DNA from 2 places in the Janthinobacterium sp. SUN211 genome. Region 2 is predicted to be linked to the other one. Evidence: predicted binding sites of a transcription regulator. Region 2 holds the regulator's gene; the other holds the start of a gene.
The links. The regulator sigma-54, encoded in region 2, starts transcription at its own class of promoters, with help from an activator protein. The targets are predictions, from matches to a motif close to TGGCANGNAANCTGCTTT.
Positions count from the first base shown of each region.

Region 1: a site for sigma-54 is predicted at 3,599-3,616, ahead of prpB (methylisocitrate lyase). Genes of this name have one in related genera too.

Region 1 is NZ_JAPWIC010000007.1:71,283-78,439, forward strand. It holds gene acnD (Fe/S-dependent 2-methylisocitrate dehydratase AcnD) at 1-1,401, opposite strand, end outside; gene prpC (2-methylcitrate synthase) at 1,413-2,567, opposite strand; gene prpB (methylisocitrate lyase) at 2,649-3,536, opposite strand; gene O3301_RS22140 (hypothetical protein) at 3,902-4,150, opposite strand; gene O3301_RS22145 (hypothetical protein) at 4,273-4,509, opposite strand; gene O3301_RS22150 (MBL fold metallo-hydrolase) at 4,687-5,544, shown strand; gene O3301_RS22155 (DUF3274 domain-containing protein) at 5,684-7,157, shown strand, end outside.
Region 2 is NZ_JAPWIC010000003.1:585,129-592,285, forward strand. It holds gene O3301_RS13890 (monovalent cation:proton antiporter family protein) at 1-1,286, opposite strand, end outside; gene O3301_RS13895 (SIS domain-containing protein) at 1,371-2,405, shown strand; gene O3301_RS13900 (HAD family hydrolase) at 2,405-2,938, shown strand; gene lptC (LPS export ABC transporter periplasmic protein LptC) at 2,981-3,592, shown strand; gene lptA (lipopolysaccharide transport periplasmic protein LptA) at 3,618-4,199, shown strand; gene lptB (LPS export ABC transporter ATP-binding protein) at 4,199-4,954, shown strand; gene O3301_RS13920 (RNA polymerase factor sigma-54) at 4,959-6,437, shown strand; gene hpf (ribosome hibernation-promoting factor, HPF/YfiA family) at 6,507-6,869, shown strand; gene O3301_RS13930 (enoyl-CoA hydratase/isomerase family protein) at 6,998-7,157, shown strand, end outside.

The DNA.
Region 1 (7,157 bases), on a different contig from region 2:
CACGCCAAAGCCCAGCTGTTCGAGTTCCGGCATCAAGCCCGCTTCCTGCAGGTACAGTTCCACCGTCTTCGAGCCGGGCGCCAGCGACGATTTCACCCACGGCTTGCGGGTCAGCCCCAGGCGGTTGGCATTGCGCGCGATCAAACCGGCGGCGATCATGTTGCGCGGGTTGTTCGTGTTGGTGCAACTGGTGATGGCGGCGATGATGACGGCGCCGTCCGGCATCTTGCCCGGCTCGTTTTCCACCACGCCGGAAATCCCGCGCGCGGCCAGTTCCGACGTCGGCACGCGGTTGTGCGGGTTCGACGGCCCGGCGATATTGCGCACGACGGACGACAGGTCGAAGCTCAGGACGCGCTCGTACTGCGCATCCTTCAGGCTGTCGGCCCACAGGCCCGTCTCTTTCGCGTACAGCTCCACCAGCTTCACCAGTTCGTCGTCGCGGCCCGTCAATTTCAGATACTTGATGGTTTGCTCGTCGATATAGAACATGGCGGCCGTGGCGCCGAATTCCGGCGCCATGTTGGAAATCGTGGCGCGGTCGCCCAGGGTCAGGTGCGACGCGCCCTCGCCATAGAATTCCAGGTAGGACGAAACGACCTTCTGCTTGCGCAGGAACTCCGTCAGCGCCAGCACGGTATCCGTGGCCGTGATGCCCGGCTGCGGCTTGCCCGTCAGCTTGACGCCGATGATGTCGGGCAAACGCATCCACGAGGCGCGGCCCAGCATCACGCTTTCCGCTTCCAGGCCGCCCACGCCGATGGCGATCACGCCCAGCGCATCGACCATCGGTGTGTGCGAATCCGTGCCCACCAGGGTGTCCGGATAGGCTACGCCATCCTGCACCTGGATCACGGGCGACATGCGCTCAAGATTGATCTGGTGCAAGATGCCATTGCCTGGAGGAATCACGTCAACGTTCTTGAACGCTTTCTTGGTCCAGTCGATGAAGTCGAAACGGTCTTCGTTGCGGCGGTCTTCGATGGCGCGGTTCTTGGCGAAGGCGTCGGGATCGAAGCCGCCGCATTCGACGGCCAGCGAGTGGTCGACCACCAGCTGCGTGGGCACCACCGGGTTGACGAGGGCCGGGTCGCCGCCCTGGGCCGCGATGGCGTCGCGCAAGCCGGCCAGGTCGACCAGGGCCGTCTGGCCCAGGATGTCATGGCAGACCACGCGCGCGGGGAACCACGGGAAGTCGAGGTCGCGGCGGCGTTCGATGAATTGGCTCAGCGAAGCGTTCAAGGTGGCCGGGTCGCAGCGGCGCACCAGGTTTTCGGCCAGCACGCGCGAGGTGTAGGGCAAGGTGGCGTAGGCGCCTGGCTGGATCGCATCGACGGCGGCACGCGTGTCGAAGTAGTCTAGCTGGGTGCCCGGCAAGGATTTGCGGTGCAAGGTGTTCATGTTGGTGCTCATTATTTGCGGTCCTTGATCGGGACGAATTCCAGGTCTTCCGGACCCACGTAGTTGGCGCTCGGGCGGATGATCTTGTTGTCGATACGCTGCTCGATGATGTGGGCAGCCCAACCCGAGGTACGCGAGATGACGAACAGCGGCGTAAACATCGCCGTCGGCACGCCCATCATGTGGTACGACACGGCCGAGAACCAGTCCAGGTTCGGGAACATGTTCTTGATTTCCCACATGACCGATTCCAGGCGCTCGGCGATGTCGAACATTTTCGTGGAACCGGCTTCCTGCGACAGCGAACGGGCCACTTCCTTGATGACTTTATTGCGCGGGTCCGAAATCGTGTAGACGGGGTGGCCGAAGCCGATCACCACTTCCTTGTTGGCCACGCGTTCGCGGATGTCCGCTTCCGCTTCATCGGCGTTGTCGTAGCGTTTCTGGATATCCAGCGCCACTTCGTTCGCACCGCCATGTTTCGGGCCGCGCAGCGCGCCGATGGCGCCAGTGATGGCGGAATGGATGTCCGAACCCGTGCCGGCGATCACCCGGCTGGTGAAGGTCGATGCATTGAATTCGTGTTCCGCGTACAGGATCAGCGACGTGTGCATGGCTTTTTCCCACGACGCCGACGGTTTTTCGCCATGCAACAGGTGCAGGAAGTGGCCGCCGATCGAGTCGTCGTCCGTTTCCACTTCGATGCGCTTGCCGTTATGGCTGTAGTGGTACCAGTACAGCAGCATGGAGCCGAACGACGCCATCAGGCGGTCGGCGATGTCGCGCGCGCCCGGCGCGTTATGGTCGTCCTTTTCCGGCAGGGTGCAGCCCAGCACGGACACGCCCGTGCGCATCACGTCCATCGGGTGGGCGGCGGCCGGCAGCGCTTCCAGCGCCAGTTTCACTGCCGACGGCAAGCCGCGCAGGGATTTCAACTTGGCCTTGTAGCCTTTCAGTTCGGCGGCTGTCGGCAGCTTGCCGTGCACCAGCAGGTAGGCGATTTCCTCGAACTCGCAGCTGTCGGCCACGTCCAGGATGTCATAGCCGCGGTAGTGCAAATCGTTGCCGGTCTTGCCGACCGAGCACAGCGCCGTGTTGCCGGCGGTGACGCCGGACAAGGCGACGGATTTTTTAGGCTTGAAAGTGGCGGCTTGCGGTGCGTTCATTGATTTCTCCAAAAATTGACTAGTCTCGGTTGCATCACTGCGGGGCCTGCATGCGGCCCCTGCTTCTTTACTTTTCTTTACTTATTTCTTTTGCGCGGCGAACAGTGCATCGAGCTTTTGCTCGAAATCGTGGTAATTGATCGATTCATACAGCTCCATGCGCGTCTGCATGGTGTCGACGACGTTCTTTTGCGTGCCGTCGCGGCGCAGCGCCTGATAGACGTTTTCCGCCGCCTTGTTCATGGCGCGGAAGGCCGACAGCGGATATAGCGCCAGGCCCACGTGGGCGCTGCGCAGTTCGTCCAGGGTGAACAGCGGCGTGGAACCGAATTCCGTGATGTTGGCCAGGATCGGCACGTTGACGGCCTTGGCGAACGTAGCGTACATGTCCAGGTCCGTGATGGCTTCCGGGAAGATCATGTCGGCACCCGCTTCGACGCAGGCGACGGCGCGTTCCAGCGCCGCTTCCAGGCCATCGACCGCCAGCGCATCGGTGCGCGCCATGATGACGAAGTTCGGGTCCGTGCGCGCATCGACGGCCGCCTTGATGCGGTCGACCATTTCTTCCTTGCTCACGATTTCCTTGCCCGGACGGTGACCGCAGCGCTTGGCGCCCACCTGGTCTTCGATGTGCAGGCCGGCCGCGCCGAACTTGATCATCGATTTCACCGTGCGCGCCACGTTGAAGGCGGAAGAACCGAAGCCCGTGTCGGCGTCGACCAGCAGCGGCAGGTCGCACACGTCGGTGATGCGGCGGATGTCGGTCAGCACGTCGTCCAGGCTGGAAATACCCAGGTCGGGCAAGCCCAGCGAGCCTGCCGCGACGCCGCCGCCGGACAGGTAGATGGCTTTATAGCCGGCGCGCTTGGCCAGCAAGGCGTGGTTGGCGTTGATGGCGCCGACGACTTGCAACGGGGATTCTTCCTGGACGGCCTTGCGGAATGCGGCACCTGCGGAGTATTGAGTCATGTGTTCACCTTATGGGTTTCGGATGGTCCCGAATGTTTCACGGAGTGGCTATGAACATCAGTATTGCAAATGCCGTGCCAGGCCGGCGCGGCCTGGCGAAAAACACGTGACGGCAGAGTGAAAACAGGCGACAAGGGGCCAGCCAGCGCTGCTCCGGGGCTGTCACGCCAGGGAACAACGATGTCACGTTTGCCCCGTACGATGTTTCATTATTGTTTCAAAATTTCATTTTGAAACATAACATTGAAACATGCAACAGCGCTGGCTGAAAAGATGGGGGCAGGCACACGCGCCGCCGGTAGCGCGCAAAAAAAACAGCCGGCGGATGCCGGCTGCGGGAACACGATGACTGAAAGAGTAGAGAACTAGGCCAGCCGCACCAGCGGGTTGGCGATGATGTTGTCGATCTGGCGCACGGCTTCTTCGCAGGCGGCGGCAATGGCGCCCTCCTCGTCGTCGCGCACGAATTGCATGGTCGAGCCTTCGAATACTTCCAGGCCTTCGGCCGTGGCGCGCTCGATGTCGCAACTGGCCGACCATTTGCCGTCGGTGGTGGGCACGGCCAAGGGAACGATTTCCCAGCCTTTATAGTGAATTTTAGAACTGCTATCCATGGGTGCCTCCTTCGTGACTGACTCAATAGTGGAAATCGTAGCATGAAGCGCGGCTGGCAGCGACGTGTTTCACGCGCCAGCCGTAGTCAGGCTCACTTTCGGGCTAAACGATTTACGCTGGCTCAAGGGCGCAGCAGATTATCGACTTCCGTCCTGGCCACTTGCAAGCCCGCCGTGCAAGCCGTTTCGGGGGCCGCGTAGCCGCCCAGGGTGCGGCTGCGCGTGATCGCCTGCGCTTCCGGCTCGCCTTCGCGCTGCAGGCGGTAGGTAAAATCCCATAAATCGTCGTTATCCTTTTGCGGGGTCACGGAAATCGTAAAACCGCGGTACTGTTCGCTGCGTGCAGTGATATCGTTCATGAATTCCTCCTTGGAAGAATGAGGTTACCATGCTGCAAGCGCCGGGGTGCGCACGGCTGTGACGGCCGCATGCCTGCCCCCTTATCTGTTTTCCGCATGTTAAATGTGAATTTACAGCATTTTTTTAGCGAACTCTGGCGATATAATGCCATTCCCTGTCCGTCCCTTGCCGCCGTGATGACTCCACAAATCCAAGCTTTCTTCGACCCCGCCACCGCCACCGTCACCTATATCGTGTATGAGGCCGACGGGCGGGACTGCGCCATCATCGATTCCGTGCTCGACTACGATCCCAAGGCGGGCCGCACCTCCACCGCTTCGGCCGACAAGGTGATCGCCTTCGTGCGCGAACACGGCTTGCAGTGCCGCTGGCTGCTGGAAACCCATGCGCATGCGGATCACCTGTCCGCCGCGCCCTACCTGCAGCAGCAGCTGGGCGGCGACGTGGCCATCGGCGCCGCCATCCAGACGGTGCAGCAAGCCTTCGCCGCCGTCTACCACCAGGATGCGGCCAAGGCCGACGGCTCGCAGTTCGACCAGCTGTTCGCGCCCGACCAGGTATTCCATATCGGCGCATTGGAAGTGCGCGCGCTGCACGTGCCCGGCCACACGCCGGCCGACCTGGCGTACCAGATCGGCGACGCCGTGTTTGTCGGCGACACCCTGTTCATGCCGGATGTGGGCTCGGCCCGCTGCGACTTTCCCGGCGGCTCCGCTGCGCTGCTGTACCGCTCCGCGCAGCGCCTGCTGTCGCTGCCGCCGCAGACCCGGCTGTTCATGTGCCACGACTACCCGCCCAACGGCCGCGCGCCGCGCTGGGAAGTGACGGTGGCCGAACAGCGCGCCGGCAACATCCACTTGCGCGACGGCATCACGGAAGAACAATTCGTGGCCATGCGCACGAGCCGCGACGCCACCCTGGACATGCCGACATTGATCTTGCCCGCCATCCAGGTCAACATCAACGCGGGCAAGCTGCCCGAGCCGGAAGACAATGGCGTGCGCTACCTCAAAATACCGCTGAACGCGATCTGATTCCCCCGACATTCCCCGCCCGCCGCGCTTCCTTTCTTGACACCACGCAAGTCCCACCTCAGGCAATCCGCATACAGTGCAGATTGCCTGAGTTCGCTTGGGCGCCGCTTTTCATCTTTCACGTTGACGGAGCGCCCGCATGTCGCCCGACCCTACGCTAGCTGGCAATTGCATCCTGCTCGCCGAAGCCGAAGGCACGACCTTGTTCAGCCATGCGCTGCTCCAGGCCGTCACGCGCCTGCCCCGTCCCGGCATCGTCATCTTCGTGCATGGCGTCAATTCCGATGGCGAATGGTATGAGCAAGCCGAACAAGGGCTGTGCGCCGGCCTGAATGCGCGTCTGAAGCGCCGCGACGAGGATCTGGCGATCCCGGGCCCGGCGGCCGGACAGATGCAAGCCGCCACCTACGCGCGCGAATTGACGGATGACGGCTTCCTCAATCCCAAGCGCAACGCCACCACCTTCCTGCAGGCGGACGATGCCAATTCGCCCGTGATCCGCTTCCGCTGGGGCTACAAGGCCAATGGCAAGGAGTTGCAGGCGTTTGGCGATGGCATCTATCTCAACGAAAAGAATTACTGGGGCGGCGGACCGTTCGCCAACGGCTGCAGTGCCCTACCCGATCTGTGGGGCCAGGGCTTGTCCGAGGAACTGTTCCTGTGGATGCATATCCAGCACATGAACCCGACGAATGACCGGCAAGTGTATGCCTGCCCGCCACGCCCGTATTTCGTGTTTGCCGCCTGGCGCCTGGCGCGTCTCGTGCAATCGATCAGGGCATGCCAGCACGACGCGCCCGTCACCATCGTTTGCCATAGCCAGGGCAATATGGTGGCCATGGCGGCCGCCTTTCTCGGCGAAACCCTGGGGCCGTCCGCCGTAGCCGACAGCTATGTGCTGTGCAATCCGCCCTACAGTTTGCTCGACAGCAACTTCACGGAAAACTGGGTCAGCGGCCATTTGACGGACGAACATGGCAACACGGGCCGGCAAAAATACGCGGCGCGCACGCAAACCTTGAAAGCGTTTTTCAACATCCTGCGCACTCGCTCGGCAATGCAGCAGGATGCCGCCTTGGTCGACGAGTGCAGCGCCAATCGCAAGCCTGAACGCAAGGACAGCTATACGGCCGCGTTCGACCGCGCAGACCACGGCTTGCATGGCTCCACCTATGGCAGGGTCACCTTGTATTTCAATCCGCACGACCAGGTGATTTCCGCCACACCGGTGCAAGGCATAGGCTGGCGCGGCATGTCGGCGCAGGAAATTGCCGATACGAGCGGCGACGGCGTCTTCACCCAGCGCGTGTTTGCGCAAAACCACCTCGTCGGCCAGGAAAATGAACAGGATTACGATATCTGGCAACGCAATGGCCAGCCCTTGACGCCGGACAGCCTCGATTTCTGGCACCCGCGCTCACTGGTCGCCGAGTACTCGATCGAAAAGGGCATGCGGGCCAGCAAAGGCATCGGCCGCAAGATACTGACCTTCTTGTTCGCGCCCATCGTCATCATTCTCGCCAAGACGGCCGGCACGCGCATCAACGCCCTGCCGCCCAAGGTCTGGCGGCTGCCGATGAAGGCGCCCAAGCTGCCCGTGCCCTTCCTGCCGC
Region 2 (7,157 bases):
AGGCTTTGCCCGCTGCGGCCGAAGCCGGCAATCAGCACGTGTTTCTGCGACGCCATGGTGCGCGTGGCGATCTTCGTCAACGCCAAGGATTGCATCATCCAGTCGTTGGCCGCCAGTTTCATGACGATGGCGTCGGACTTGGCGATGAGGAAGGGCGCCACCAGCATCGACAGCACCATCGACGCCAGCACCACCTGCACGACGAACGGGTCCATCAGCTTGATGCCGCCGGCCAGGTTCAGCAGTACGAAGCCGAATTCGCCCGCCTGCGCCAGGCCCAGCCCCGTGCGCAAGGCCACGCCGTTGCTGGAGCCGAACAGCCGGGCCAGGCCCGCGATCAGGGCGAATTTCAGCAGCACGGGGCCGCACAGCAAGAGCAGCACGAGCCACCAGTTGTCGAGCACCACGCGGATATTGAGCAGCATGCCGACGGTGATGAAGAATAGGCCCAGCAGCACGTCGCGGAAGGGCTTGATATCCTCTTCCACCTGGTGCTTGAATTCCGTCTCGGAAATGAGCATGCCGGCAACAAAGGCCCCCAGGGCCAGCGACAAGCCTGCCCGTTCCGTGATCCACGCCGCCCCCAGGGTAATCAGCAGCAGGTTGAGCATGAACAACTCTTGCGAACGGCGCTTGGCGACGATGGTCAGCCAGCCGCGCACCATCTTCTGGCCGATGAACAGCAGCAAAATGAGCACGACGAGGGCCTTGCCGCCGGCCCAGGCCAGGGTTTCGGCCAGGTTGTCCGAATCGCGGGTGAGGGCGGGAATCAGGATCAGCAGGGGCACGACGGCCAGGTCCTGGAACAGCAGGATACCGATGATCTTGCGGCCGTGTTCGCTTTCCAGTTCCAGCCGCTCCGTGAGCATTTTCGAGACGATGGCCGTCGACGACATGGCCAGCGCGCCGCCCAGGGCGAAGGCGGCTTGCCAGCTCAGGTGGATGTAGGCGGACAGGTAACGGGCGACAAACCAGCCGAAGACGACGGTGGCGATGATGGTGGTGACCACCTGCGCCATGCCGAGGCCGAAGACAATGCGCCGCATGGCGAGGAATTTGGGAAGAGAAAATTCGAGCCCGATGGAAAACATCAGGAAGACGACGCCGAACTCGGCCAAGGTGTGGCTGGCCTCGTTTTCCGCCGCCAGGCCCAGCGCGTGGGGGCCGATGACGATGCCGACGGCCAGGTAGCCCAGCATGGGCGGCAAATGCAACATTCTGAAAGCGACCACGCCCAGCACGGCGCTGCCGAGTAACATCAGGGTCAGTTCAAGCGAGGAAAACATGGGTTGCCCGGTACGGTCAATGGAAATCGTTGTTTGTTGTGACTGGCAAGTTTTTTGCTTTCCTAATTCGTTTATACTTTGGGCATGAGTGTAACCCATGAAAAAACAATGCTGAAAGCTTTTGATCGAATTGACATGCAAGCGACGACCGAGCGCGCTGTCGCGCTGGCCCGCACCACCTTGCAGATCGAGTCCGACGCCATCGTTGCGCTGCATGCGCGCCTGGCCACGGACGACAGCGTGGGCCGCGCCGTGGCGATGTTGCTGCAATGCAAGGGACGTGTCGTCGTCTCCGGCATCGGCAAGTCCGGTCACATCGCGCGCAAGATTGCCGCCACCCTCGCTTCCACCGGCACGCCGGCCCTGTTCGTGCATCCGGCCGAAGCGGCCCATGGCGACCTGGGCATGGTCACCTCGGACGATGCTTTTATTGCCATATCGTACTCCGGTGAATCGTCGGAATTGATGGCCATAATGCCCGTCGTCAAGCGCATGGGCGGCGTGCTGATTTCCATGACGGGCAAGCCCAATTCGAGCCTGGCCCAGCTGGCCGACGTGCACCTGGATATTTCTGTTGAGAAAGAAGCCTGTCCGCTGAACCTGGCGCCGACGGCCAGCACCACCGTCACCCTGGCCCTGGGCGACGCGATCGCCGTGGCCTTGCTCGACTTGCGCGGCTTCAAGGAAGAAGATTTCGCCCGCTCGCACCCGGGCGGCGCCCTGGGCCGCCGTTTGCTCACGCACGTGCATGACGTCATGCGCAGCGGCGAACGCGTACCCAAGGTGCCCGTGGACGCTTCCTTGCTGCAGGCGCTGGAAGAAATGACGAAGAAAGGCATGGGCATGACGGCCGTCGTCGATGCGGACAACCGCCCCGTGGGCGTGTTTACGGATGGCGATCTGCGCCGCATGTTCGAGCGCGTGCAGGATTTCACGCAAGTGGCGATCCGCGACGTTATGCATGCGCAGCCGCGCAGTATCGCGCCCGAACGCCTGGCCGTCGACGCCGTGGCCGTGATGGAGCAGTTCCGCATCAACCAGATGCTGGTCGTCGATGCCGACGGCAAGCTGGTGGGCGCGCTGCATATCCATGATCTGACGCAAGCGAAGGTGATCTGATGGACAGCGTAGCGGACAACCTGGCACGGGCGGCCAAGGTCAAACTGATGATCTTTGACGTCGATGGCGTGCTCACCGACGGCAGCCTGCATTTCGGCCCGGACGGCGAGATGATGAAAACGTTTAATGTGTATGATGGCCTGGGCATCAAGCTGCTGCAGGAATCGGGCGTGCAGACGGCCATCATCAGCGCGCGCCGCTCGGCCATCACGGCGCGCCGCGCGCAAGACCTGGGCATTACCCATGTGCACCAGGGCGGCCACGACAAGCTGACGCCGTTTCGCGAATTGCTGGCGCTGACGGGCTTGACGGAAGAGCAATGCGGCTATATCGGCGACGACGTCATCGACGCGCCCATCCTGAAACGCGTGGGCTTTGCCGTCAGCGTGCCGGGCGGGCGTCCGGAGGCGCAGGGTCTGGCGCACCATGTGACGCAGGCCGGCGGCGGCCGCGGCGCGGTGCGCGAGATCTGCGAATTCCTGCTGCGCGCCCAGGACAACTATGCGCGCGTCATGGCGCCGTTCCTGGAGTGAGGCGCGCCGCCTCGCCAGTGACCTTTGAAAGAGTGAAGCCCTATGCGTAAGCCAGGAGGCGCCCATCGCTGGCGCATGATTTTTACCGTGCTGGGCGCGGTTGTCGTCGCGCTGGGCAGCTTTTGGCTGCTCGAGGTGATGAACAAGAATGGCCAGGACATCACGGCCAGCAAGCATCTGGATGAACCTGACTATTTCATCACCAATTTCAGCCTGGTGCGCATGGATTTGACGGGTAAACCCAGCTATATCGTGTCGGGCACCAAGCTCACGCATTATCCGCTGGACGACTCGTCCGATATCGACCAGCCCTTCGTGCGCAAGCTCACGCCAGGCATGCCGCCGATGAACATGAATGCGGAACTGGCGCATATCGACCAGGATAATACCCGGCTGCAACTGCACCGCAAGGTCGTGATCGACCGCGTGGCCAGTCCGAAGGCGCAGAACCTGACGGTCAAGACGGAAGCGCTGACGGTGTTTCCGGACGAGGAAAGAATGGAAACGGATGTGCCTGTCGATATCCTGACGGGCGCCTCGCGCATCAATGGCGTCGGCATGAAGGCGAATAACGCCACCGGCGTGGTGGAAGTGCAGAATGCGCTGCGCATGGTCCTCCCGCCGAAACCGCGCCCGGCCGCGGCGGCAAAATGACAGAATGAAACAAGGAAACCATATTATGAAGAACATCTTGCTGTTGACCGTATTTTCGCTGGCCATCATGGGCGTGGCGCATGCCGAGAAGGCCGATTCCGAGAAGGAAGCCGTCATCACGGCACGCAGCGGCCACGTCGATGACATCAAGCAGGTGCGCACCCTGACGGGTGACGTCGTGCTGGTCAAGGGTACCCTGACCATGAAGGCGGGCCGGGCCCTGATCACGGAAGACCCGCAAGGCTACCAGTTCATCACCTTCTGGGCCGATCCCGGCAAGCTCGCGACCTTCCGCCAGAAGCGCGATGGCGCGGGCGACCTGTGGGTCGAAGGCGAAGCGGAGCGCGTGGAATACGACAACAAGACGGAAGTGGTGAAACTGTTTTCCAGAGCCAAGCTGACGCGCCTGGAAGGGGCGAAAGTCACCGATGTGGCCAACGGCGCCTTCATCTCGTATGACAGCCGCAAGGAAGAATTTGCGATGGAAAATTCCAACAGCGGCACCAGCACCGCCGATGGCGGCAGCGTGCGCATGGTGATCCAGCCGAAGACCAAGGCGCCGGCAGCGGAGAAAGCGCCGGCCACGCCCGCGCCAGGAAAGAAATAATGGAAAATACACGTTGCGGCAGCACCCTGATCGTTCGCGGGCTGCAAAAAACCTATGGCAAGCGGCAAGTCGTGCATGATGTCTCGCTGCAAGTCGAATGCGGCGAAGTGGTGGGCTTGCTGGGCCCGAACGGCGCCGGCAAGACCACCTCGTTCTACATGATCGTCGGCCTGGTGCCGTCCGATGGCGGCAGCATCGATATCAGCGGCGTGGATATCTCCAGCCTGCCGATCCACCGCCGCGCACAGATGGGCCTGTCCTACCTGCCGCAGGAAGCGTCCGTCTTCCGCAAGCTGACGGTGGAAGACAATATCCGCGCCGTGCTGGAAATCCAGACCGTCGAAGGCCGTCCGCTGACGAAGGCCGAGATCGAGGAACGGCTGGATAAATTGCTGGCCGACCTGCAGATTGAAAAGCTGCGCGAGAACCAGGCGCTGTCCCTGTCCGGTGGCGAACGCCGCCGCGTGGAAATCGCCCGCGCGCTGGCCACCGATCCCCGTTTCGTGCTGCTCGACGAGCCGTTCGCCGGCGTCGATCCGATCGCCGTGATCGAGATCCAGCGCATCGTGCGTTTCTTGAAGGAGCGCAATATCGGCGTGCTGATTACCGATCATAATGTGCGCGAGACGCTGGGTATTTGCGACCGTGCCTACATCATCAACCAGGGCTCGGTGCTGGCGTCGGGACGCCCCGACGACATCATCGCGAACGAGTCGGTACGCCGGGTCTATCTGGGCGAACACTTCCGCATGTAAGCCAATGAAACAATCATTGCAGCTGCGCACTTCGCAGCACCTGGCACTGACGCCGCAGTTGCAGCAATCGATACGCCTGTTGCAATTGTCTACCCTGGAATTGCACCAGGAATTAGAGCAATTGCTGACGGACAATCCTTTGCTCGAACGCCTCGATGATCCGCTCGACCGCTCGCTGCGCCTGCTGTCCGACGGGGCCTTGAGTTCCACGGCCGCGCCGGCCGAAGCGCCGCCCCAGCCGCCAGGCCAGGAGGCGCCCGCAGCGCCGGCCGAAGCGGAAGCGTTTGACGGCGAGGGGGGCGACAGCCCGGTCGCCGCGGATGGCGGCGACAGCGACTGGAGCGAGGCGAGCCGGGGCAAGGCGCCCGACGACGAAGATTCGCGTCCGCAATTGGAGGCCCATCACTGCACCCTGCGCGAACACTTGATGGAGCAGATGCGCGTGACGGTGCTCGAATTGCGCGACCGCGCACTGGTCGAACTGATCATCGACGCGCTGGACGACAATGGCTACCTGGAAGAGTCGCTCGACGACATCCTGGCGCGCCTGCCGGAAGAGCTGGAAATCGACGCCGACGAGATGCGCACGGCCTTGTCGCTGCTGCAAAGTTTCGATCCGCCGGGCGTGGGCGCGCGCAATGCGTCCGAATGCCTGGCCCTGCAAATCAAGCGCTTGCCGCACATCGCCATGGTGACGCGGCGTATGGCCCTCGTGATCGTGGAAAAGCACCTGGCCTGGTTTGCCCAGCGCGATTTCAACAAGCTGAAAAAAGCCCTCGATTGCGACGATGAAGACTTGCGCGAAGCGCAGACGGTGATTCGCCAGTGCAATCCGCATCCGGGCGCCGTGTTCGCCTCGGACGTCTCCGATTACGTGGTGCCCGACGTCGTCGTCAAGCGCGCGCGCAATGGCTGGCAAGTCACCCTGAACAACGACGTCATGCCGCGCCTGCGCGTCAACGCCATGTACGCCAACTTGCTCAAGCAAGGCAAGGGGGAGGGCGCCATGGGCGCACAGTTGCAGGAAGCCAAGTGGCTGATCAAGAATATGCGCCAGCGCTTCGACACGATCCTGCGTGTGGCGCAGGCGATAGTAGAAAGACAAAAGAACTTTTTCTCGCATGGGGCCGTTGCCATGCGCCCCCTTGTGCTCCGTGAAATAGCTGATACACTGGGTTTACACGAGAGTACTATCTCGCGGGTAACAACTCAAAAGTACATGCTGACCCCGCACGGCATGTTCGAGTTGAAATATTTCTTTGGTAGCCACGTCGCCACCGAAGCGGGGGGCGAAGCGTCATCGACGGCGATACGGGCATTGATCGTGCAACTGACAGGAGCAGAAGACCCTAAAAATCCTTTATCCGACAGTAAGATTGCGGACATGCTGGGGGAACAAGGCATGGTGATTGCGCGACGTACTGTTGCCAAATACCGGGAAGCATTAAAAATTCCGCCAGTGAGCCTGCGTAAGTGTTTGTAAGTTTTTTTCGGTTCCTCTGCGGGCCGGATAGGATGGACCGCACGAACCCGATCATCTTTAGGAGTGTGTATGAATCTCACCATCAGCGGACATCATCTCGAAGTGACACCAGCCATCCGTGAATACGTACAAACGAAGCTGGAGCGCGTGAAACGTCATTTCGATCAAGTCATCGATATCGCCGTGATTCTGACCGTGGATAACCTCAAAGAGAAAGAAAAACGTCAAAAGGCTGAAGTCAACCTGCGTTTGAGCGGCAAGACTGTCTATGTGGAAAGCTTGGCGCACGACCTGTACGCCGCGATCGATACCCTGATCGACAAGCTCGATAGGCAAGTGATGAAATACAAAACCAAAGTGCAAGGGCACGGTAAAGAGGCGATCAAGCATCTGCCAGACAACTCCGAGGAAGAAGCCGTCGTCGCCGTCTAAGGCCACCCGCTTCCAGCAGTTGTGATCAACTAAGGGCGCACATTGCGCCCTTTTTTGCGCCCAGCGGAACGCAATGTTCCCCGCGCAGGCATTAGAATATTCGCACTTCCACTTCTTTCCTGCCTGCCATGAGCGACTTCGTCCAGACTTCCATCCGCAACCGCACCGGGCACATCGTGCTCGACCGTCCGAAAGCCTTGAATTCCCTGTCGCTGGAGATGGTGCGCGCCCTGAGCGCGGCCCTGCTGGCCTGGCGCGACGATCCGCAGGTGGACGCCGTCGTGATCC